2 regions of the Streptomyces sp. NPDC102259 genome follow, and region 1 is predicted to be linked to the other one. Evidence: riboswitches for the same ligand, from Rfam matches in the RefSeq annotation. Region 1 holds a riboswitch; the other holds the start of a gene.
What was found. A riboswitch is a leader RNA that binds a small molecule or an ion and turns the genes downstream of it on or off. The one in region 1 is predicted to bind glycine.
Positions count from the first base shown of each region.

Region 2: it holds a riboswitch for glycine, as region 1 does, so the genes downstream of both, gcvT (glycine cleavage system aminomethyltransferase GcvT) here and gcvP (aminomethyl-transferring glycine dehydrogenase) in region 1, are expected to answer to the same signal.

Region 1 is NZ_JBIWMA010000002.1:8,968-21,034, forward strand. It holds gene ACIRPU_RS04580 (MerR family transcriptional regulator) at 1-52, shown strand, start outside; gene ACIRPU_RS04585 (DNA polymerase IV) at 121-1,536, shown strand; gene ACIRPU_RS04590 (nucleotidyltransferase domain-containing protein) at 1,637-2,098, shown strand; gene ACIRPU_RS04595 (PRC-barrel domain-containing protein) at 2,105-2,476, opposite strand; glycine riboswitch at 2,589-2,684, shown strand; gene gcvP (aminomethyl-transferring glycine dehydrogenase) at 2,868-5,753, shown strand; gene ACIRPU_RS04605 (molybdopterin-binding protein) at 5,804-6,223, opposite strand; gene ACIRPU_RS04610 (amino acid transporter) at 6,322-8,277, opposite strand; gene ACIRPU_RS04615 (extracellular solute-binding protein) at 8,675-9,967, shown strand; gene ACIRPU_RS04620 (carbohydrate ABC transporter permease) at 9,974-10,972, shown strand; gene ACIRPU_RS04625 (carbohydrate ABC transporter permease) at 11,056-11,820, shown strand; gene ACIRPU_RS04630 (endo-1,4-beta-xylanase) at 11,871-12,067, shown strand, end outside.
Region 2 is NZ_JBIWMA010000010.1:37,630-49,696, forward strand. It holds gene ACIRPU_RS23080 (FadR/GntR family transcriptional regulator) at 1-1, shown strand, start outside; gene ACIRPU_RS23085 (NADPH-dependent F420 reductase) at 91-801, shown strand; gene ACIRPU_RS23090 (MOSC domain-containing protein) at 810-1,352, opposite strand; gene ACIRPU_RS23095 (L-serine ammonia-lyase) at 1,391-2,758, opposite strand; gene glyA (serine hydroxymethyltransferase) at 2,831-4,108, opposite strand; gene gcvH (glycine cleavage system protein GcvH) at 4,123-4,500, opposite strand; gene gcvT (glycine cleavage system aminomethyltransferase GcvT) at 4,619-5,746, opposite strand; glycine riboswitch at 5,898-5,997, opposite strand; gene ACIRPU_RS23115 (AAA family ATPase) at 6,171-6,860, shown strand; gene ACIRPU_RS23120 (enhanced serine sensitivity protein SseB) at 6,939-7,745, shown strand; gene ACIRPU_RS23125 (enhanced serine sensitivity protein SseB C-terminal domain-containing protein) at 7,961-8,716, shown strand; gene ACIRPU_RS23130 (ABC transporter permease) at 9,030-10,037, shown strand; gene ACIRPU_RS23135 (ABC transporter substrate-binding protein) at 10,156-11,955, shown strand; gene ACIRPU_RS23140 (ABC transporter permease) at 12,066-12,067, shown strand, end outside.

The DNA.
Region 1 (12,067 bases):
CGGGCACAACCCGGCGGACGAACTGGCACGTCGGCGCAACCGGGCGGTCTGAAGCCTCCTCCGGGGGCGCGGGGCGGCTGCACGACGTGATTGTCAGTGGCGTGGTGCAGCATCGGACATGTGAGAAACGCGCCCACGATCCTGCATCTCGACATGGATGCCTTCTTCGCGCAGGCGGAGCAGGCGTCCAAGCCGAGCCTGCGCGGGAAAGCCGTGGTCGTGGGCGGTCTGGGGCCCCGCGGAGTGGTCGCCACCGCCTCCTACGAGGCGCGGGTCTTCGGAGTGAACTCGGCGATGCCCATGGCCCAGGCGCGTCGGCGGGCTCCGAACGCCGCGTATCTGGTTCCGCGCTTCGCGTTCTACCGGTCGATCAGCGACCAGGTCATGGGGCTGCTGCGGGCGCTGTCGCCGCTGGTGGAGCCGCTGAGTCTGGACGAGGCCTTCGTGGACCTGGATGCCGGGGGAGCGGCCTGGGACAGCGAGTCGGCGCGGCTGGCGGGGATCAGGCTGCGCGCGGACATACGGGCCGTCACCGGGCTCACGGGGTCGGTGGGCCTGGCCTCCTGCAAGATGCTGGCCAAGATCGCCTCGGAGCAGGCGAAGCCGGACGGGCTGGTCCTCATCGAGCCGGGGACCGAGCGGGCCCTGCTCGGCCCGCTGTCGGTGCGGACCCTGCCGGGGGTCGGGCCTGCGACGGGGGACCATCTGCGGCGGGCCGGGATCACCACGATCGACGAGATCGCCGAGGCCGGTGAGGACGAGCTGGTGCGGCTGCTGGGCAAGGCGCACGGGCACGCGCTGTACGCGATGGCGCTGGCCCGCGACGACCGGCCCGTGGTGGCGGAGCGGGAGGCCAAGTCGGTGTCGGTCGAGGACACCTACGACGTGGACATCCATGACCGGGTCCGGGTGGAGCTGGAGGTGCAGCGGCTCGCGGACCGCTGTGTGCGCAGGCTGCGGGGGGCCGGTCTGTCGGGGCGGACCATCGTGCTGAAGGTGCGGCGGTACGACTTCTCCACGCTCACCCGGTCCGAGACCCTGCGGGGGCCCACCGATGATCCGGGCGTGGTCCGGGAGGCGGCCGCCCGGTTGCTGGACTCGGTGGACACGACGGGCGGGGTCCGGCTTCTCGGGGTGGGCGTGAGCGGGCTGGCGGACTTCACGCAGGAGGATCTGTTCGCGCAGGCGGCTGAGGACCGGGTGGGCGGGTCCGAGGAGGAACCGGCGGACGAGCCCGTCGGCGAGATGTCGGCGCCGGTCGAGCATCAGTGGCGCCCAGGACACGACGTGCGGCATGCCGAGCTCGGACACGGATGGGTGCAGGGCAGCGGGTTGGGCCGGGTCACCGTGCGGTTCGAGACGCCCGAGTCGGAGCCCGGCAGGGTCCGCACTTTCAGGACCGACGATCCGGGACTGGAGCCGGCGGATCCGTTGCCGCTGGTGCGACGAAGACCTGATGAGGAGGGCGGGCAGGCGGCGGGAGCGCCGCATCCGGAGACGAAGTCGCCGACGGTGGAGACCGGGAACTCTGCGTGAGGCGGATCAGTTACCCAGAGTGAAGCGGTACGCGATGTGGGGTGGGTCGGAGCGGTGGCGGTGTCCCGCGAGGTGGCACCGGTGAGGGATGAGGAGCTGCATGAAGCTGCACGGAGGCCAGTTCGCGGACCCGGCCGGGGTGTCGCCGGAGCGGGAAGCCGAGATGCGCCGGGTGGTGGACCGGGTCACCCGGTGGGCCGGGAACCGGAGCGACGTGGTGGGGCTGCTGCTCGTCGGGTCCGCTGCGCGGGGCGCCGCGGGTCCCGACTCGGATGTGGACCTCGTGGTGTTGTCGACGGCGCCTGCCCGGTACGCCGAGGACCACGGGTGGGCGCGTGAGCCGGCCCTGGGGGAGGTGGTCCGGGTCCAGGAACGGGGGCCCGTCACCGAATGGCGGTATGTGACCGCGTCCGGTCTGGAGGTCGAGGTGTGCGTCGGCTCCGCCCACTGGGCGCGGACCGATCCGGTCGACGCCGGCACGCGGAGAGTCGTCACGGACGGCGCCCGGCCGCTGTACGACCCCGCCGGGATTCTCGGAGCGCTGATACAGGCCTGCGGCTGAGGGGGCTCAGCCGTCGTCCGTGCCGGCCAGCCGGCCGAAGTCGCGGTCGGGGATCGGGGGCGGGGCGCCCACGTCGAGGCCGTAGTGGTGGTAGAGCTGGAGTTCCTGCTCCGGGGAGAGATGGCGGCCCACGCCGAAGTCCGGTGCGTCCTTGATCAGGGCCCGGTCGAAGGGGATGCGCAGGGTGCCCTCGACCAGCTGGCTGGGCTCCAGGGGGACGAAGGCGTCGCGGGAGAACAGACCCGTGCGTATGGCCGCCCACTCCGGTACTCCGGTCGCGTCGTCGAGGTAGACCTCGTCGATCGTGCCGATCTTGGTGCCGTTGCGGTCGAACGCCTTGCGGCCGATCAGGTTGCGCGGATCGATGTCGGTCTGCACGGGCCCTCCACTTGCTCGCAACTCATCCGTAAGCACTACAAAAGAGCACATTGGGACGAGCGGCCACTCGAGCGAGTCTCGTTGACCCCGCTGGTAGTCTGACAACGGCTGCTGACACCGCGCGGGAGAGTCCTCCGGACATCACCGGAGGCGCCGAAGGAGCAAATCCTCCCCGGAATCTCTCAGGCTCACGTACCGCACGGACGAGGTCACTCTGGAAAGCAGGGCGGGTGCCGACGGCGTCGACGGCTCCCGCTCTCACCGACGGTGAAAGCCGGGTGCCCTCGGGCGACCCGGTGAAGCTCTCAGGTTGAGATGACAGAGGGGGAGGCCGTCCGGGTACCCACCGTGGTGACCCTCGAAGGTCGTGTCAGACCAGGAGGCCTCCGTAATGACCGCCCATCGCATTCCGCTCGCAGAGCTCGAGCAGGGAATTCCCTTCGAACAGCGCCACATCGGGCCCGACCCAGAGGCGCGGGCCAAGATGCTCGCACAGGTCGGCTACGGCTCGCTCGACGAGCTCACCGCCGCGGCGGTCCCGGATGTGATCAAGAACGCCGACGCGCTGGACCTGCCGGGCGCGCGCACCGAGGCCGAGGTGCTGGCCGAGCTGCGTTCGCTGGCCGACCGCAACCAGGTCCTCGACCCGATGATCGGACTCGGCTACTACGGCACGTTCACGCCGCCCGTCATCCTGCGCAACGTCATGGAGAACCCGGCCTGGTACACGGCCTACACGCCGTACCAGCCGGAGATCTCCCAGGGCCGGCTCGAGGCGCTGCTGAACTTCCAGACCGTGGTCGCCGACCTCACCGGGCTGCCGACCTCCGGCGCGTCACTGCTCGACGAGGGCACGGCCGCCGCCGAGGCGATGGCGCTGTCCCGGCGCATGGGGAAGAACAAGAAGGGCCTCTTCCTCATCGACGCGGACGCGCTGCCGCAGACCATCGCCGTGATCGAGACCCGCGCCGAGCCGACGGGCGTGGAGATCGTCGTCGCCGACCTGAGCGACGGGATCCCGGCGGAGATCGCCGCGCGGGAGATCAACGGCGTGCTCGTCCAGTACCCCGGCGCCTCCGGTGTCGTACGTGACCTCAAGACGCTCGTCGACCAGGCGCACGGGCTCGGCGCGCTCGTCACCGTCGCCGCGGATCTGCTCGCGCTGACGCTGCTGAAGTCGCCGGGCGAGCTGGGCGCGGACATCGCCGTCGGTACGACGCAGCGGTTCGGCGTGCCGATGGGCTTCGGCGGGCCGCACGCCGGTTACATGGCCGTCCGTGAGCAGTTCGCGCGCAGCCTGCCCGGGCGGCTGGTGGGCGTCTCGGTGGACGCCGACGGGCACAAGGCCTACCGGCTCGCGCTCCAGACGCGTGAGCAGCACATCCGGCGTGAGAAGGCCACCAGCAACATCTGCACGGCGCAGGTGCTGCTGGCGGTCATGGCGGGGATGTACGCCGTCTACCACGGTCCCGACGGGCTGCGGGCGATCGCCCGGCGCACGCACCGGTACGCCTCGATCCTCGCCGCCGGGCTCGAGGCCGGCGGCGTCGAGGTCGTGCACGGGTCGTACTTCGACACGCTGACCGTCCGGGTGCCGGGGAAGGCCTCCGAGGTCGTCGCCGCCGCGCGGGAGCTCGGGGTCAACCTGCACCTCGTCGACGCCGACCAGGTGTCGATCGCCTGCGACGAGACGACCGCGCGGGCGCAGGTGACCGCCGTCTGGGCAGCCTTCGGGGTGGCCGGCGACATCGAGTCGCTCGACGTGGCCACCGAGGACACCCTGCCCGCAGGGCTGCTGCGGTCCGACGAGATCCTCACGCACCCGGTCTTCCACCAGCACCGTTCCGAGACCGCGATGCTGCGCTACCTGCGTCGGCTCGCCGACCGGGACTACGCGCTGGACCGGGGCATGATCCCGCTGGGCTCCTGCACCATGAAGCTCAACGCGACCACCGAGATGGAGCCGGTCACCTGGCCCGAGTTCGGGCAGTTGCACCCCTTCGCGCCGGCCGAGCAGGCGGAGGGCTATCTGACGCTCATCCGCGAGCTGGAGGAGCGGCTCGCCGAGGTCACCGGGTACGACAAGGTGTCGCTCCAGCCGAACGCCGGGTCGCAGGGCGAGCTGGCCGGGCTGCTCGCCGTCCGCGGGTACCACCGGGGCAACGGGGACGAGCAGCGGACCGTGTGCCTCATCCCGTCCTCCGCGCACGGCACGAACGCGGCCAGTGCCGTCATGGCGGGCATGAAGGTCGTCGTCGTGAAGACCGCCGAGGACGGCGAGATCGACGTCGAGGACCTGCGGGCGAAGATCGAGCGGCACCGGGACGAGCTGTCGGTGCTGATGATCACCTACCCCTCGACGCACGGGGTGTTCGAGGAGCATGTCGCCGACATCTGCGCCCAGGTGCACGAGGCGGGCGGGCAGGTGTACGTCGACGGCGCCAACCTCAACGCGCTCGTCGGTCTCGCCAAGCCGGGGCACTTCGGCGGTGACGTGTCGCACCTGAACCTGCACAAGACGTTCTGCATCCCGCACGGGGGCGGCGGCCCGGGCGTCGGGCCCGTCGCCGTACGGTCGCACCTGGCGCCGTATCTGCCGAACCACCCGCTCCAGCCCGCCGCCGGGCCGGACACCGGGGTGGGGCCGATCTCCGCGGCTCCCTGGGGCTCCGCCGGGATACTGCCGATCTCGTGGGCGTATGTGCGGCTCATGGGCGGCGAGGGGCTCAAGCGGGCCACGCAGGTCGCCGTGCTGAGCGCCAACTACATCGCCAAGCGGCTCGAGCCGCACTACCCGGTGCTCTACAACGGGCCGGGCGGGCTGGTCGCGCACGAGTGCATCATCGACCTGCGGCCGCTGACCAAGGCGACCGGCGTGAGCGTCGACGACGTCGCCAAGCGGCTCATCGACTACGGCTTCCATGCGCCGACGATGTCGTTCCCGGTGGCCGGGACGCTGATGATCGAGCCGACCGAGTCCGAGGACCTGATCGAGATCGACCGTTTCTGCGAGGCGATGATCGCCATCCGCGCGGAGATCGAGAAGGTCGGGACGGGCGGGTGGTCGGCCGACGACAACCCGCTGAGCGGCGCCCCGCACACCGCGGCCGCGCTGGGCGGGGAGTGGGAGCACGCGTACACGCGTGAGGAGGCCGTCTTCCCGGCCGGTGTGTCCGCCGCCGACAAGTACTGGCCGCCGGTGCGCCGGATCGACCAGGCCTTCGGCGACCGGAACCTGGTCTGCTCGTGCCCGCCGCTGGACGCGTACGAGGACTGAGCGAGTGGGTGAGGGCCCCCGTCCGTTCCGGGCGGGGGCCCTCCCGCGCGCTACGCCGTCGCCAGGGACACCTCGGTCGCCTTGATGAGCGCGACGACGTCGGAGCCGACGAAGAGGCCGAGGTCGGTGGCTGCTTCCTTGGTGATCACGGAGGTGAGTTCGGCTCCGTCCATGGAGACCTTCACCGAGGCCATGACCCCGCCCGGTACGAGGCCGGTGATCGTGCCGGTGAGCTGGTTGCGGATCGAGAGGCCGTCGACCCGGCCGGTGGCCAGGGAGACCTCCGTCGACTTCACCAGAGCGCGGACGGCGGTGCCGGCGGTGAGGGCGAGCTGGTTCACGGCCTCCAGCGTGATGGCCGCCGTGAGGTCCTGGCCGCCGTCCAGACGGATCTTGACGGTGGCCATCACCTCGCCGGGATGGACGGCGGTGACGGTGCCGGGGAGTTGGTTGCGGATGCTCAGGCTCATGAGCGCCAACGGTAGGCCGCCGGGCGCCCTGTGCGGGGTATGTGCGGGTATGCGTCGCCTGACGGCGTCGCGCGTCGGGACGGCGGCCCGGGAGCGGGTCAGCCCGTGTGGACGCGGGGGCGGCGGTCGCGGTCCGGTTCGGCCTCGCGCAGGACTTCCCGGGTGACCGGAGCGACCTCGCCCTGGCCGAAGAGGAAGAAGCGCAGGAAGTTGGCGAAGGGGTTGCCCTCGGTCCACTCGAAGTAGATGTGCGGGATGCAGCCGGTGGAGTCACGGGTGTGCAGCAGCAGCGCGGCCAGGGCGTTGGAGACGGAGGAGGACTCCAGGGTCAGGATGCGGTAGCGCTTGTGCAGGACCTCGCCGCGTACGGTCAGGCCCGACTCGAACTCGGAGGGGTCGACGACGGTGACCTCGACGAAGACGAAGTCCTCCCCGGGGATGTCGTTGTCCTGCCGGATCTGTTCGATCTTGTCGCGGTACTCGGCCTTGTCGCGCTGGTCGGGCTCGTTGGCGATGAACCGTATCTTGCGGCTGGCCATGTCCCTGATGAAACGTTCCGCCATGGCGTCCAGCGTCACGCTGGTCACGCGGAGCTCGAAGGCTCGGGCCAGCCGGGACAGCAGCGAGACCAGGATGATTCCGGCGATGAAGCAGGCGCCGATCTTCACGCCGTCGGGGCGCTCGATGACGTTCACGACGGTCACGTAGAGGAGGACCGCCGAGACCACGACGAAGCCGATCGTCCAGCCACGCTGCCGGGCGCGGCGGGCGGCGATGGTCACCGCGATCGCCGCCGAGGACATCAGGACCAGGACGCCGGTGGCGTAGGCGCCGCCCTGGGCGTCGACGTCGGCGTCGAAGATCCAGGTGACCAGGAAGGCCACGAGGGTGAAGACGATGACCATGGGGCGGACGGCGCGGGCCCAGTGTGGGGCCATGCCGTAGCGGGGGAGGTAGCGGGGCATCAGGTTGAGCAGTCCAGCCATCGCGGAGGCGCCGGCGAACCACAGGATGGCGATCGTCGACACGTCGTACACCGTGCCGAAGGCGTTGCCCAGGTACTCGTGGGCGAGGTAGGCGAGGGCGCGTCCGTTGGCCTGGCCGCCGGACTCGAACTCCTTCTCCGGGATCAGCACCGTGGTGATGAAGCTGGTGGCGATGAGGAAGACGCTCATGATCAGGGCGGCGGTCGTCAGCAGCTTCTTCGTGTCCCGGATGCGGCCCTTGGGGTTCTCCGCGGTGTCGTCCGGGTCGCCCTGGACGTGCGGCATGACCGCGACGCCGGTCTCGAAGCCGGACAGGCCCAGCGCCAGCTTGGGGAAGACCAGCAGGGAGACGCCGATCATCGCGAACACGTTGCCGTGCTCGGCGGTCAGGGCGTCGGCCCAGTCGGTGACGACATGGCCCTCGGTGAGCACATGCCCCAGGCCGACGATCACGACGACGACGTTCAGGGCGAGATAGACGACGACCAGCGCGACCGCGACGCCGATGGCCTCCAGGAAGCCCTTGAGGAACACCGCGCCGAGCAGGGCGACGAGGACGAGCGTGATCACCATCTGCCGGTCGTGCAGGGTGCTGGTCAGATGCGGGTTCTCGACCAGGTGGGTGGAGGCGTCCGCCGCGGACAGGGTGATCGTGATCAGGAAGTCGGTGGCGGCGAACCCGAGCAGGGTCAGGACGAACAGCTTGCCCTTCCAGAAGGACAGCAGGCGTTCCAGCATCGCGATCGAGCCCTCGCCGTGCGGACTCTCCTCGGCGACGCGCCGGTAGACCGGCAGGGCGCCCAGCAGGGTGACGATCACCAGCACGATCGTCGCCACCGGGGAGAGCAGGCCGGCCGCGAGGGCGGCGATCCCCGGCTGGTAGCCGAGGGTCGAGAAGTAGTCGACACCGGTCAGGCACATCACCCGGTACCAGCGCTGGCCCTCGTGCTCGGGCGCGGCTCCGGTCTTCGGGGCCGCCTGCTGAGCGTGACCCTTGCCCATGTCGGACAGGCCCTCCAGCATCCAGGCGCGCAGGCGACCGGGTGGAGGGTGCTCGGTGGTGGCCATCGGCGTGCTCCTGAAGTGCGGGTCGGCGTGTGGTTTCGGCCATCACGCGGACGGCGGAATCAGCGTAAGCGGAGAGTGACGCCCGGGCCCCTGGATCATGGGCCGAACGGCGTCAAGCTTCCGTTAAGACTGGTCGCGGGGCGGACACGCAGCGTGACGTGCCACCGGGTTCGCTTCCGGTCGCCGGATCGTCGCTCCCGTGTCCTTCGTAATGTTCGCGGAATGATCCGAATGTTTCGACGCTTCCTGGCGCCTCGCTGCGCCTTCTTTTGTGAACAGACCCCCGGATTCCCTGTGTTCAAGGGGTTGCCACCCGTCGGAGGGTGTCTCTAGGGTGCGGCAGCAGCGAAGCTTTCTGGATCTGGTTCGAAACTTTCGATCTATCAAGGAGCGCAAGATGGGCGACCCGGCACTCTCCCGCCGCGGCTTCCTGGCGGTTTCCGCCGCGGCCGGTCTGAGCATGACGGCACTGAGCGCCTGCGGCGGCGACTCGGACGGAGGGTCGTCGGGGACGACCACCATCGAGTGGTGGAACATCTCCACCACCCAGCCGACCAAGGACGTCTGGGCCGGTCTCGCCAAGCAGTTCGAGGCCCAGAACCCCAAGGTGAAGATCAAGATCGTGCAGTTGGAGAACGACGCCTACAAGTCGAAGATGACGGCGCTGACCGCCTCCGGGAAACTGCCCGACATCTTCCACACCTGGGGCGGCGGCGTCCTGAAGCAGCAGGTCGACGCCGGACTCGTCGAGGACCTCACGGAGAAGACGCGGGAGTGGAGCGACAGCCTGCTTCCCGTCGCCCGCGAGCCGTACCTGCTCGACAAGAAGGCGTACGGCGTCCCGTTCGACATCGGCATGATCGGGTTCTGGTACAACAAGGCGCTCTTCCAGCAGGCCGGGATCAGCGGGCCCCCCACCACCTGGAGCGCCTTCCTCGACGCGGTGCGCAAGCTGAAGGCCGCCAAGATCACCCCGCTCGCGCTGGCCGGCAAGGAGAAGTGGCCCGGCATGTACTACTGGGCGTATCTCGCGATGCGCACCGCCGGGGTCGACGCCCTGCGCAAGGCCGGGGACGACAAGGACTTCACCGGGGAGGGGTTCGTCCAGGCCGGGCAGCACCTCCAGGACCTCGTCGACCTCCAGCCGTTCCAGAAGGGCTTCCTCGGCGCCGCGTACTCCAGCCCCACCGGGCAGGCCGCCGCCGTCGGCAACGGCAAGGCGGCGATGGAACTCATGGGCCAGTGGGCGCCGGTGGTGGAGGCGGACGCGGGCAAGGGGCTCGGGGCGAACCTCGGCTTCTTCCCGTTCCCGGCGGTCGACGGCGGCAAGGGCGTGATCACCGAGGTGTTCGGCGGAGGCGGCGGGCACGCCCTGCGCAAGGACGCCCCGCAGGCGGCCCTCGACTTCCTGAAGTTCTTCGCCACCGCCGCCACGGACACCGAACTGGTCAAGAAGACCGGGGTGCTGCCCGTCGTGCCGGCCGCCGAGAGCGCCATCACCGACCCCAACATCAAGGCCGTCCAGACCCAGTTGAAGGCCGCCACCGGCTTCCAGCTCTACCTCGACCAGGCCTACGCGCCGGCCCTCGGCCAGGAGGTCAACGACAGCGTCGCCGCCCTCATCGCCGGGTCCAAGTCGCCTCAGCAGGTCACCGAGTCGATCACCAAGGTCGCGAAGGAAGAGCAGTAGCAGGCGATGACCTCCACCTTCCTTCCGGACAAGCGCAGCGGCCCGGACGCCGGCCCGCCGCCTCCGTCGCCAGGCCCGGGCCGGGGCCGGGCGCGGCGGCGGACGCGCCACTGGCTCACCGCCGTCGGCTTCCAGGTGCCCGCGCTGGTCCTGTTCGGCACGCTCGTGCTGCTGCCGATGCTGTTCGCGCTGTACGCCTCATTCTTCCGCTGGGGCGGCTTCGGCATGCCCGACGACTACATCGGCGGCGACAACTTCAGCCGCCTCTTCCAGGACCCGGTGTTCCTGGGCGACCTGTGGCGCTGTCTGCTCCTGGTCGGGCTCTCGCTCGTCCTCCAGCTGCCGTTCGCGCTCGCCCTCGCGGTCGCGCTCAACCAGAAGATCCGCGGCCGGGCCGTGTACCGGATGCTGTTCTTCGCGCCGTACATCCTCTCCGAGGCGATCACCGGCGTGCTGTTCAGCATGATCTTCGCCCCGGACGACGGTCTCGCCGACCACGTCCTGGGAGCGATCGGCCTGGGCGGCGTGGGCGGCGAGTGGTTCGCCGACCCCTCCACCGTCATGGCCACCCTCTTCCTGGTCATGACGTGGAAGTACTTCGGCTTCCACATGATGCTCTACCTGGCCGGACTCCAGTCCATCCCGGCCGAGTTGACGGAGGCCGCCCTGATCGACGGGGCGGGTCCCTGGCAGCGCTTCCGCAACGTCACCCTGCCGCTGCTCGCGCCGACCCTGCGGATCAGCGTCTTCCTGTCGGTCATCGGCTCGATCCAGCTCTTCGACCTGGTGTGGGTGGTCACCGCGGGCGGCCCCGACCATCACTCCGAGACGATGGCCGTGACCATGTTCCAGTACGGCTTCAAGCGCTACCAGGTCGGCTACGCCAGCGCGATCAGCGTGGCCATGTTCGGCATCAGTCTCGTCTTCGCCCTCGCCTACCAGCGGTTCGTGCTCCGCCGGGACCTTCAGGGCGCCACCACGACCATGCGAGGAGGCGGCGCGTGAAAACCCGCGAGACCGGCCGGAGCACCCGCGGGACCGGGCGGACGCTCCCCCTGCACCTCGTCCTCGGGATCGTCGGCGCGGTGATGGCCGTACCGCTCGGCTACGCCGTGCTGTCCGGCTTCAAGTCCACCGACCAGCTCTCCCGCAACCCCATCGGCCTGCCCGATCCCTGGGTCACCTCCAACTACACGGACATCCTGGGGTCCCGTTCCTTCTGGCAGCTCGTCGGCAGCAGCACGCTCATCGCGGCCGGTACGACCGTGGTGGTCGTCGCGGTGTCCGCGCTGGCCGCGTTCTCCTTCGCCCGGTTCGCCTTCCGCGGCCGGGAGATGCTGTTCACCCTGTTCACGATGGGGCTGATGTTCCCCTTCGCGGTGGCGGCGCTTCCCCTGTTCCTGCTGCTGCGCTCGATGGGCCTGCTGGACAACCCGCTGGGCGTGATCCTGCCGCAGGCCGCCTTCGGGCTGCCGATGACCATCGTCGTCCTGCGCGGGTTCTTCCGGGAGATCCCCGCCGAACTGGAGGAGGCGGCCACCCTCGACGGCTGCGGGCCCCTCACGTTCTTCTGGCGGATCCTGCTGCCCATGGCCAGGCCCGCCCTCGGCACGGTCTCCGTGCTCGCCGTGGTCGGCAGCTGGAACAACTTCCTGCTGCCGCTGCTGGTCTTCAACGAGCCCACCTGGTGGACCATCCCGATCGGCGTCCAGCAGTTCCAGGGCCAGTACTCCGCGGAGTACGCGCGCGTCTTCGCCTATCTCGTGCTCGCCATGGTGCCCGCCCTGGCGTTCTACTCCGTCGCCGAGCGCCAGCTCGTCGGCGGCCTCGCCGCCGGCGCCACCAAGGGATGACGCGCGCCCGCGGACCCGTACGGCTCACCCCTACCGTGAGGAGTCGCACCATGCCCAGCACCGCCGCCCGCACCCGGCTCAGACTCGCCGGCGCCCTCGCAGCCGTCCTCGTCGCCTCCGGTGTCGCCACCGGACCGGCCGCGCAGGCGCACGAGGGCCCGGCGCACGGAAAGCCGCGTACGACCCTCGCCGACCTCGCGCAGCGCCACGGCCGCTACTTCGGCAGCGCCACCGACAACCCCGAACT
Region 2 (12,067 bases), on a different contig from region 1:
GGGCATGGGGCCCGCGGAGAATTTCGTACGGAGGGGCGCAGAGCCGGAATAGCCCGCCGTCGAGCGGGGTTGGCCCTCTCAGGTGCATGCATGTGCATCGAATCTGAATCGAATCGGTCCCGGAAGGCAAGGCCTCTCATGAAGATCGGCATCATCGGCGCGGGCAACATCGGCGGCAACCTCACCCGGCGCCTCAGCGCGCTCGGCCACGACGTCTCCGTCGCGAACTCCCGCGGCCCGCAGACGCTCAAGGAACTCGCCGAGGAGACGGGAGCGACCCCCGTCACCGTCGAGGAGGCGGCGCGCGGTGCCGAGGTCGTGGTGATCACGATTCCGGTCAAGGCGGTCCCGAGCCTGCCCTCCGGAATCCTGGACGGCGCGGCCGACGGCGTGGCCGTCATCGACACCAACAACTACTACCCGCAGCAGCGCGACGGCCGGATCGCGGAGATCGAGGACGAGGGCCTCACCGAGAGCCGCTGGACGGAACGCCGCATCGGCCACCCCGTGATCAAGGCCTTCAACGGCACCTACGCCCAGGACATCCTGGACCGCCCGCGCGCCGCGGGCGACCCCGACCGCATCGCGCTCCCGGTGGCCGGCGACGACGAGGCGGCGAAGGCGAAGGTACGCGCCCTCATCGACGAGCTCGGCTTCGACACCGTCGACACGGGCGGCATCGACGACTCCTGGCGCCAGCAGCCCGACACCCCCGTCTACGGACTGCGGGCCGGCACCGAGGCGGTCACCAAGGCCCTGGCCGAGGCGAGCCCGGAACGCCCGGCGACCTTCCGCGGCTAGGACAGGTCCTAGACGATCCGCAGGGGGCGGTGCGGTCCGTCCGGCAACTCGATGACGACCGGGTCCCCGGGCCGCACCACGCCCCCGCTCAGCACCACGCTCATGATCCCGGACCGGAAGGACGGCCGGCCGTCCGGACCCCGTCCGACGACCTGCTTCATGAGCCCGTGCTGGAAGTCGTCGATCTGCTTGCAGGGATTGCGCAGGCCGGTCACCTCGACCACGGCCTGTCCGCCGAGCCGCAGCCGCGTCCCGGTGGGCAGTCCGAGCAGGTCGATCCCGCGCGTGGTCACGTTCTCCCCGAGCTGCCCGGGGGCCACCTCGAACCCGGCCGTACGCACCTCCTCGAAGAGCTCCTCGTGTATGAGGTGCACCTGCCGCAGATTCGGCTGCGAGGGATCCTTCTCCATCCGGAACCGGTGCTTCACCGTGGTTCCGGCATGCACGTCCCCCGCCACCCCGAGCCCGGCGACCAGCGTGACGCTCTCCCGGTTGGGTTTGGTGAAGGAGTACGTACCGCTGCTGCTGACAGCGCTGACCGACCCACTCATACGGCGAAGCTCCCCTGTCCCCGCGACCCGCTGCCGGGTCAGCACTCGATGATGTTGACCGCCAGCCCGCCCCGGGCCGTCTCCTTGTACTTGACGGACATGTCCGCGCCCGTTTCCTTCATCGTCTTGATGACCTTGTCCAGGGACACCTTGTGCGAACCGTCGCCGCGCATCGCCATCTTGGCCGCGGTGACCGCCTTCACCGAGGCCATGCCGTTGCGCTCGATGCACGGGATCTGGACCAGGCCGCCCACGGGGTCGCAGGTCAGGCCGAGGTTGTGCTCCATGCCGATCTCGGCCGCGTTCTCGACCTGCTCGGGGGAGCCGCCGAGGACCTCGGCGAGCGCGCCCGCCGCCATCGAACAGGCCGAGCCGACCTCGCCCTGGCAGCCGACCTCGGCGCCGGAGATGGAGGCGTTCTCCTTGAAGAGCATGCCGATCGCGCCGGCCGCGAGCAGGAAGCGGACCACCCCGTCCTCATCGGCGCCGGGCACGAAGTTCATGTAGTAGTGCAGTACCGCCGGGATGATGCCGGCCGCGCCGTTCGTGGGGGCCGTCACCACCCTGCCGCCGGCCGCGTTCTCCTCGTTCACCGCCATCGCGTACAGCGTGATCCACTCCATCGAGAGCGCCAACGGGTCGCCCTCCGCCCGGAGTTGACGTGCGGTCATGGCCGCCCGGCGGCGGACCCGCAGGCCACCCGGCAGGATGCCCTCGCGGGACATGCCCCGGGAGACGCAGGCCTGCATCGCCCGCCAGATCTCCAGCAGCCCGTCCCGGATCTCGTCCTCGGAGCGCCAGGCGCGCTCGTTCTCCAGCATCAGCGAGGAGATCGACAGGCCGGTCTCCTTCGCCAGGCGCAGCAGCTCGTCGCCGGTGCGGAAGGGGTACTTCAGGACCGTGTCGTCGAGCTTGATGCGGTCCGCGCCGACCGCGTCCTCGTCCACGACGAAACCGCCGCCGACCGAGTAGTACGTCTTCGACAGCAGCTCGGCGCCCGCAGCGTCGTGGGCCCATATCGTCATGCCGTTGGCGTGGTACGGGAGGGTCTTGCGGCGGTGCAGGACCAGGTCGTCGTCGAAGGAGAACGGGATCTCGTGCGAGTCCAGCAGCCGCAGCCGGCCGGAGTCCTTGATCTGCTCCACCCGGTCGTCCGCGCCCTCCACGTCCACCGTGCGCGGCGAGGAGCCCTCCAGGCCGAGCAGGACCGCCTTCGGCGTGCCGTGGCCGTGGCCGGTCGCGCCGAGCGAGCCGTACAGCTCGCAGCGCACCGACGCGGTGGAGTCCAGCAGGCCCTCGCTCCGCAGCCGCCGTGCGAACATGCGGGCCGCGCGCATCGGGCCGACCGTGTGGGAGCTGGACGGGCCGATACCGATCGAGAACAGGTCGAAGACCGAGATGGCCACGGGAACTCCTCCATACGGTGGTGCGGGGTGCCGCCCACACCTCACAGTGTGCGCGGCACCCGGGAAAGGGAACTACTCGCTCAGACCGGGGTACAGCGGGTGCTTGTCCGCCAGGGCCGTGACCCGGGCCTTCAGCGCCGCCGCGTCGGCCTCCGCGAACGGGGACGGCGCCTTCAGCGTCTCGGCGATCACGTCCGCGACCTCGGCGAAGTCCTCGGCGGTGAAGCCGCGGGTCGCGAGGGCGGGCGTGCCGATCCGCAGTCCGGAGGTGACCATCGGGGGCCGCGGGTCGTTCGGGACCGCGTTGCGGTTGACCGTGATGCCGACCTCGTGGAGCCGGTCCTCGGCCTGCTGACCGTCCAGCTCGGACTCGCGCAGGTCGACCAGGATCAGGTGCACGTCGGTGCCGCCGGACAGGACGTTCACGCCGGCCGCGCGGGCGTCCGGCGCGGTCAGGCGCTCGGCGAGGATCCGCGCGCCCTCGACCGTGCGGGCCTGACGCTCCTTGAAGTCCTCGCTCGCGGCGACCTTGAAGGAGACCGCCTTGGCCGCGATCACGTGCTCCAGGGGACCGCCCTGGAAGCCCGGGAAGACGGACGAGTTCAGCTTCTTCGCGAACTCCTTCTTGGCGAGGATGATGCCGCCGCGGGGGCCGCCCAGCGTCTTGTGGGTGGTGGACGTCACGACGTCGGCGTACTCCACCGGGTTCGGGTGGAGACCGGCCGCCACCAGACCCGCGAAGTGCGCCATGTCGACCCACAGGAAGGCCTCGACCTCGTCCGCGATCCGACGGAACTCCGCGAAGTCCAGCTGCCGCGGGTACGCCGACCAGCCCGCGATGATCACCTTCGGGCGGTGCTCCTTGGCGAGTCGCTCGACCTCGGCCATGTCGACCAGACCGGCGTCGTCCACGTGGTAGGCGACCACGTCGAACTGCTTGCCGGAGAAGTTCAGTCGCATGCCGTGGGTCAGGTGACCGCCGTGCGCCAGGTCCAGGCCGAGGATCTTGTCGCCGGGCTGGGCCAGCGCGAACAGGGCCGCCTGGTTGGCGGAGGCGCCCGAGTGGGGCTGGACGTTGGCGTACTCGGCGCCGAACAGCTCCTTGACCCGGTCGATCGCGATCTGCTCGGCCACGTCGACGTGTTCGCAGCCGCCGTAGTAGCGGCGGCCCGGGTAGCCCTCGGCGTACTTGTTGGTCAGGACCGAGCCCTGTGCCTCCATCACCGCGAGCGGAGCGAAGTTCTCCGAGGCGATCATCTCGAGCGTGGACTGCTGGCGGTTCAGCTCGGCGTCGACCGCGGCGGCGATCTCCGGGTCGAGCTCGTGCAGGGGCGTGTTCAGGACGGACATGCGACTACGACTCCTCAGCCGGCGGTGTAGGCGGTGTACTCGTTGGCGGTGAGCAGGTCGTCCTGCTCACCCGCCGTGCGTACCTTGAACAGCCATCCGCCCTCGAACGGGGCGGAGTTCACCAGCGCCGGGTCGTCGACGACGTCCTGGTTGACCTCGACGATCTCGCCGGAGACCGGCGCGTACAGCTCGCTGACCGACTTGGTCGACTCCAGCTCGCCACAGGTCTCGCCCGCGGTCACCGTGACACCGACCTCGGGGAGCTGGACGAAGACCACGTCGCCGAGCGCGTTGGCCGCGTGCTCCGTGATGCCGACCGTCGAGACGCCGTCCTCGGCGACCGACAGCCACTCGTGCTCCTTGCTGTAGCGCAGCTGCTGGGGGTTGCTCATGGCTTGAATTCTCCTGTACGCGGGAGGGTGCTGGTGAATGGGGGACTGCTGGAAAGGCACGTGAGCAGCGGAAATGTGCGCAGGGTCACGCGCGGGCGGGCGTCGACGCGCCCAGTGTCTACTTCTGGCGCTTGTAGAACGGCAGCGCCACGACCTCGTACGGCTCGTGGCTGCCTCGGATGTCCACGCCGACGCCCGTGGTCCCGGGCGCCGCGTGGGCGGCGTCGACGTACGCCATCGCGATCGGCTTGCCGAGGGTGGGGGAGGGGGCGCCCGAGGTGACCTCGCCGATCGCCTCGCCGCCGGCGACCACGGCGAACCCGGCGCGCGGGACCCGGCGGCCCTCGGCGACCAGGCCCACGAGGACGCGCGGGGGCTGCGAGGCGGCGCGCCCGGCGGCCGCCTCCAGCGCCGTGCGCCCGACGAAGTCGCCGTCCTTGTCGAACTTCACCACCCGGCCGAGTCCCGCGTCGAACGGGGTGAGGGAGGTGCTCAGCTCGTGCCCGTACAGCGGCATGCCCGCCTCCAGGCGGAGCGTGTCCCGGCAGGACAGACCGCAGGGCACCAGCCCGACGCCCTCGCCCGCCTTGGTCAGCGCCTGCCACAGCTCGACGGCGTGCTCCGGCCGTACGAACAGTTCGAAGCCGTCCTCGCCGGTGTAGCCGGTGCGCGCGATCAGCGCGGGGATGCCGACGACGGTGCCGGGCAGGCCGGCGTAGTACTTCAGGCCGTCCAGGTCGGCGTCCGTGACGGCCGCGAGGATGCCGGGGGACTCGGGGCCCTGCACGGCGATCAGCGCGTAGGCGTCGCGGTCGTCGCGGACCTCCGCGTCGAAGCCCTCGGCGCGCTCGGTCAGCGCGTCCAGCACGACCTGCGCGTTGGAGGCGTTGGCCACCACCATGAACTCGGTCTCGGCGAGCCGGTAGACGATCAGGTCGTCCAGGATGCCGCCGTCCGCACGGCAGATCATCGTGTAGCGGGCGCGGCCGGCCTTGACCGCGCCGATGTTGCCCACCAGGGCGAAGTCGAGAAGGGCGGCGGCCTGCGGGCCGGTGACGGTGATCTCGCCCATGTGGGAGAGGTCGAAGAGCCCGGCCCGGGTGCGGACGGCCTGGTGCTCGTCGCGCTCGGAGCCGTAGCGCAGGGGCATGTCCCAGCCGGCGAAGTCGGTCATCGTCGCGCCGAGCGAACGGTGCAGGGCGTCGAGCGCGGTGTGGCGTTGCTCGGTGGGGGCGGTACTGCTCATCGGACGTTCGTCTCCCAAGGCATGACGGCGAGGTCGTTCCTCCCCATCTGTCATCGGAACCTGAGAGGTTCGTCGTGACCCCGCGAACGGTGGTCATGACTTGCACCTTGGGTGGAGCCACTGGAGACAGCGGCCCGCTTTTCAGATGTGCCTCGCCCGCGCGGTAACGGGGCCTGAGAGATTCAAGGGAGGGACTTGCTCCTTCGGCGCCCCAGCGAAGCTGCTGCTGAGGACTCTCCCGCGCGGATTCAAACGGCCGGTATGCAGTTGGCGCGGCCATCATTGCACGGCTCGCCCCGATCCCGGCAGGCCGGATCTGTAACCGGCTTGTGTCGGTACGCGCACGAAAACGCCAGGCACGGCGCATTACCTTCTCTTTACGCTCGGTGGGGATGAGGACACCATCTGACCCCAGGGGAGGACGATCACGGTGAACAGGACGACCACGGCGAGGTCCACGGCATTCGCGACCGGCTCGGCGATCGCGCTGCCCGCGCAGCCCGTCGCCCCGGCCCGGGAGGGGTGCGGTCCGCAGCCGGCGCCCGTCGTCCGCGACCTGCGCGAGCGGGCCGGCCGCAGCCCGCACGGCCTGCTCTTCGGCCCCCGTGACCTGGTCGTGGTCACCGGACTGCCCGGCAGCGGCAAGTCCACGCTGATGCGGCGGACCGTGCAGGGCATCCGCGTCGACTCCCAGGACACCCGGGACCGGTGGGACGCCGGCGCCCCCCGCTTCCTGCCGTACGGCCTCTACCGCCCCCTCGTCCGGCTCGCCCACTACGCCGGACTGCGCCGCGCGCTGCGCGACGGTGCGGGCGTCGTCGTGCACGACTGCGGTACGCAGGCCTGGGTCCGCGACTGGCTGGCCCGCGAGGCCCGCCGCCGCGGCGGCACCCTCCACCTGCTGCTGCTGGACGTCGGCGCGGACACGGCACTGGAGGGGCAGCGCGAGCGCGGCCGGGGTGTCTCCCGGTACGCCTTCCTGCGCCACCGTCATGCCGCCGCCCGTCTGGTGCGCTCGGTGGAGAAGGGCCGGCTGCCCGAGGGCTGCGGCTCGGCGGTGCTGCTCGACCGCGCGGCGGCCGACGCGCTGCGCCGGATCGGTTTCACGGGCTGAGGGCTCGGGGGCGACCCCCGGTACCCGCTAGCCTTTCAGCCACAGCGAAGTGAGCGGTTCTCAGCAGGCGGTAGGCAGATGGATTTCCCCCCGGCGAACTTTCCGACGGACTTCTCCGCGGACTTTCCGGCGCAGGCACACCCCCATCCGCACGGCGGATGGCCCGGCAACGAGCTGGAGGAGGTGCTCTCCGTCTCCCTCGGCGTGCCGGGAGCCGGCGGCCGCATCGTCGAGGTGCTCGGACGCAGCTTCGTCTGGGTGCCGCTGCCCGGCGGCGGCGGCCCGCGCAGCGGTCCCCTCGACCTGCCCACGATGGAGCTCGAGGGCCAGGTGTACGTGCCGGTCTTCAGCTCCGAGGAGCAGTTCCGGCAGGTCGTCGGCTCGCACATGTCGTTCACGATCGCGCCGGCGGTGGAGTTCGCCCGCGGGCTGCCCCCGCAGGTGGGCATCCTGGTCAACCCGGACGGCGTGGTCGGCGTCCCGCTGCCGCCGCCCGCCGTGGCCGAGCTCTGCCGGGCGGGCCGCACCCCGCTGGACGGCACCGCGGCCGGCGGCCGGGTCCGCCTCTACGAGCCCGACTGGCAGGACGATCCGATGGACTTCCTGGCCGCGGCCTCGGCGGAGTTCGAGGCCACGGGCGTGGTCCGCACGGCCCGCCGCTGCCTGGCCGCCATCGAGACGGCGGACCCGGTGATGTTCGTGGGCGTGGAACTCTCCCAGTGGGAGGGCGACCTGCGGGCCCTTCCCCTGGAGGCCCTGGGCAGGGCCCTGGGCCGGACGTCGAGTCCCTGGCCGGTCAACCTGGTGCTGCTGGACGTGGCCCAGGACCCGGTGGGCGACTGGCTGAAGGAGCGGGTCCGCCCCTTCTACACGAGGGACCGGTGAACCCACCCGAGGGCCGCGGGGCGGTGCCGACGCGCGGCCGCGCCGCGGGGTGGGCCCGGCCGCACACGATCCGCGGCCCGAAGATCAGGGCAAGCCTCGAGCTCTCAACGGCCGGACGAGCGGAGCGCCTAAGCTGGACTCCGACGCGGGGCAACTTCTCGAAGGGGCGATAAAAAGTGAGCGCTGGCACTGCCGCGACCGGCTCGGTCGAGCACATGCTGCGCCAGGTCACGCCCGGGCGCTACGACGCCTACGAGGCGCTCCTGCGCGCGCTCGCGACCCCCTCCTCCGGCCGGCTCTGGATGCTGCTGTGGCACGGCCAGGCCGGCTCCCCTGACGCCCAGTACGGAAACATGGAGGTCGACGGGCACGGCTACGCGCCGTGCGTCACCTCCGCGCAGGAGCTCAGCGCGAGTGGCTGGAACAGGTCGTACGAGGTGGTCGAGGGGCTGGACGTGGCCCGCACCCTCTACCCCGACCACTACGGCCTCTGGCTGAACCCGCACGCCCCCGGCGGCGGCGTCGGCATTCCGTGGCTGGATCTGCGGCGTATCGCCACCGGCCTGGAGCGCCAGCCGGCCGGGCCGTTGCGGCTGTCCGAACCGGGCATCGAGATCCCGCAGTTCTACGCCCTGCTCGCGCAGAACGCCCACCGTACCCCGGCGGTCCGCGCGCTGCGCCGCGCCTGGGTGCAGCCGGCGCTGGGCGCGCCCTACCTGGCCATCGGGCTCGACGTGTACGACTCCTCCCCGTCGGCCGTGGACGCCGTACGGGCGATGATGCAGCAGTCCATCGGGGCCGTGCCGGACGGGCTGCCGGTGTCGACGGTCGCCATGACCGACGAGTACGACCCCGTCGTGATGTGGATGCGCGCCACCGCCCGGCCCTTCTACGACCGCGAGGCCCACGCTCCCGCTCCGGCCCAGGCTCCCGCCGGCGGGTACGGCTATCCGCCCACCGGACGTTACTGACGTCCGAAGCCGGTCCTGCCGTGGGGTGGGGGCGGGATGTCTTCGCGCGTAGATGGCGACGATAAATACCGGTTTTGTCCGATCTGACCCAATAAGTCAGTGTCCGGGGGCCGTTACCCGCCGTCCGGATAACGGAACCCCTCTACCCGGATCACGTTTACGCATCCATTCACTGCCAAGTCTGGCTACAGATCGCCAAACCGTTGAAGACTCCGGCGTCAGGGGACTTATCCCCTGCGTATTACGGACTGATCACGCCGCTACAGCGGCAAGTGCGGGCCGGCTACCGCCGGTTGAGAGGGGTCCCTGCCAGATGACGGCACCATTGCACGAGCCGACCGCGGAAGCGGCCCCGAGCGCGGCCGAGGAAGCGTCGGTCGCCACCAGCGGCGCCAAGGCCGTTCAGGGCCGTTCCCTGGGCCGGATCGCCTGGGAGCGCCTCAAGCGGGACAAGCTCGCCCTCACGGGCGGCGTCGTCGTGCTCGTCCTGGTCGTGGTCGCGCTCCTCGCGCCGGTCATCACCGGGCTGCTCGGGCAGGACCCGAACGAGTACCACGAGAACCTCATCGACCCGCTCTTCGGCACGCCCACCGGCTCCCTGGGCGGCGTCAGCGGGGATCACCTGTTCGGTGTCGAGCCGGTCAACGGCCGTGACATCTTCGCCCGCATCCTCTACGGTGCCCGGATCTCCCTGCTGGTCGGCTTCCTGTCGGCCGTGGTCGCCGTGATCCTCGGAACGGTGCTGGGCATCCTCGCCGGCTTCTTCGGCGGCTGGGTCGACTCCCTGATCAGCCGGGTGATGGACGGTCTGCTCGCCTTCCCGCAGCTGCTGTTCATCATCGCGCTGGTCTCCGTCATGCCGAGCGACATGCTGGGACTCTCCGGTTCGAGCGTGCGTGTCTTCGTGATGATCCTGGTCATCGGCTTCTTCGGCTGGCCTTACATCGGACGCGTGGTGCGCGGCCAGACGCTCTCGCTGCGGGAACGCGAGTACGTCGAGGCCGCCCGATCTCTGGGCGCGGGGCGGCTGTACATCCTGTTCAAGGAACTGCTGCCCAACCTTGTCGCCCCGATCGTCGTGTACACGACGATGATGATCCCGACCAACATCCTCACCGAGGCGGCGCTCAGCTTCCTGGGTGTCGGGGTCAAGCCGCCCACCGCCTCGTGGGGGCAGATGCTCTCGAGCGCGATCGACTACTACGAGTCGGACCCGATGTACATGGTGGTCCCGGGTGTGGCGATCTTCATCACCGTGCTCGCCTTCAACCTCTTCGGTGACGGCATCCGGGACGCGCTGGACCCGAAGGCCTCCCGCTGATCCGCCCCGTCGGGGATCCGCGAAAACAGCGAGCCGCAGAACCGCCGAAACACGGCGCCTCAACCGTCCCGTGGTCTCCACACGGGGTATCTCTCATCTATCCGGAGGATCCGAGATCGTGACTACCCAACGCACCTCAGGGCGGCGGAAGCAGGCGCTTGCCGCTACTGCCGCGGTCGCCGCGCTGCTGACCACGGCGGCGTGCGGCGGCGGTGGAGATGACGGCGACAAGGGCTCGAGCTCCGGTGCCGCCGGCTTCGACGCCGCGAACAACAAGGTCGCCCAGGCATCCGCCGCCAAGAAGGGCGGCACGCTGAAGTTCGGTGCCGCACAGGATGCCGACTCGTGGGACACCACGCGTGGCTACTACGGCATGATGTGGAACTTCGCGCGCTACTACAGCCGTCAGCTCGTCACGAACAAGGCCGAGCCGGGCGCGGCGGGCGCCGAGGTCACTCCGGACCTCGCCACCGAGACCGCGAAGGTCACGGACGACGGCAAGACCTACACGTACACCCTGCGTGACGGCATCACGTGGGAGGACGGCAAGGCGATCACGTCCAAGGACGTGAAGTACGGCATAGAGCGCGTGTGGGCGCAGGACGTGCTGTCCGGCGGTCCGACGTACCTGAAGGACGTGCTGGACCCCAAGGGCGAGTACAAGGGCCCCTACAAGGACACGTCCGCGGACAAGCTCGGTCTGAAGGCGATCGACACGCCCGACGACAAGACCATCGTCTTCCACCTCCCGCAGGCCAACTCGGACTTCGAGGAGATGCTGGCCCTGGTCTCGGCCTCGCCGGTCCGCCAGGACATGGACACGAAGGCCAAGTACGGCCTGAAGCCGTTCTCCTCGGGCCCGTACAAGTTCGCGTCCTACAGCCCGGGCAAGGACCTCAAGCTGGTCCGCAACACCTCCTGGAAGCAGGCCTCGGACCCGATCCGCAAGGCCTACCCGGACCAGATCACCATCAAGTTCTTCTCGGACGCCAACCAGCTCGACCAGCGTCTGCTGAGCGGTGACCTGGACCTCGACCTGAACCAGACCGGCATGTCGCCGCAGGGCCGCACCACCGCCCTGAAGCAGCACAAGGCCAACCTGGACAACCCGGTCACCGGTTACGTCCGCTACGCGGTCTTCCCGCAGAGCGTCGCGCCGTTCAACAACATCGAGTGCCGCAAGGCCGTCATCCTCGGCGCCGACCACGTGTCGCTCCAGACCGCACGCGGCGGTCCGGTCGCCGGTGGTGACATCGGCACCAACATGCTGCCGCCGTCCGTCCCGGGTGCCGAGGGCCAGAAGTACGACCCGTACGAGATCTCCGGCGCCAACAAGAGCGGCAACGAGGCCAAGGCCAAGGAGGCCCTGAAGGCCTGCGGTCAGCCGAACGGCTTCAAGACCACCATCGCGGTGCGTAACAACAAGCCGGTCGAGGTGGCCACCGCCCAGTCCCTCCAGGCGTCGCTGAAGAAGATCGGCATCACCGCCGAGATCGACCAGTACGACGGCTCGCAGACCGCCGGCATCATCGGTAGCCCCTCGAACGTGAAGAAGAAGGGCTACGGCATCATCATCATGGGCTGGGGTCCGGACTTCCCGTCCGTCCAGGGCTTCGGTCTGCCGCTGTGGAGCAGCAAGTACATCTCCGAGAGCGGTAACAACAACTACGCCCTCATCAACGACAAGGCGATCGACGGTCTGTTCTCGTCGTACGTCACCACGCTGGACGACGCCGGCAAGACCAAGATCGCCACGGAGATCAACCACAAGGTGATGGAGGGCGCGTACTACCTGCCCTTCGTCTTCGAGCGGTTCCTCAACTGGCGCTCGGACAACCTGGCGAACGTCTACACCACCGACGGTTACAGCGGTCAGTACGACTTCGTCAACCTCGGTCTGAAGAACCCGAAGAAGTAGTCCCGGCACACCCGCCGAACGGCACGAAAGGCAGGTGAAGGCCGGCGCGGCGGATCCGCGGGTCACTGGACACAATCCGGTGGCCCGCGGTCCGCGGCGGGCCGAGAGCTGT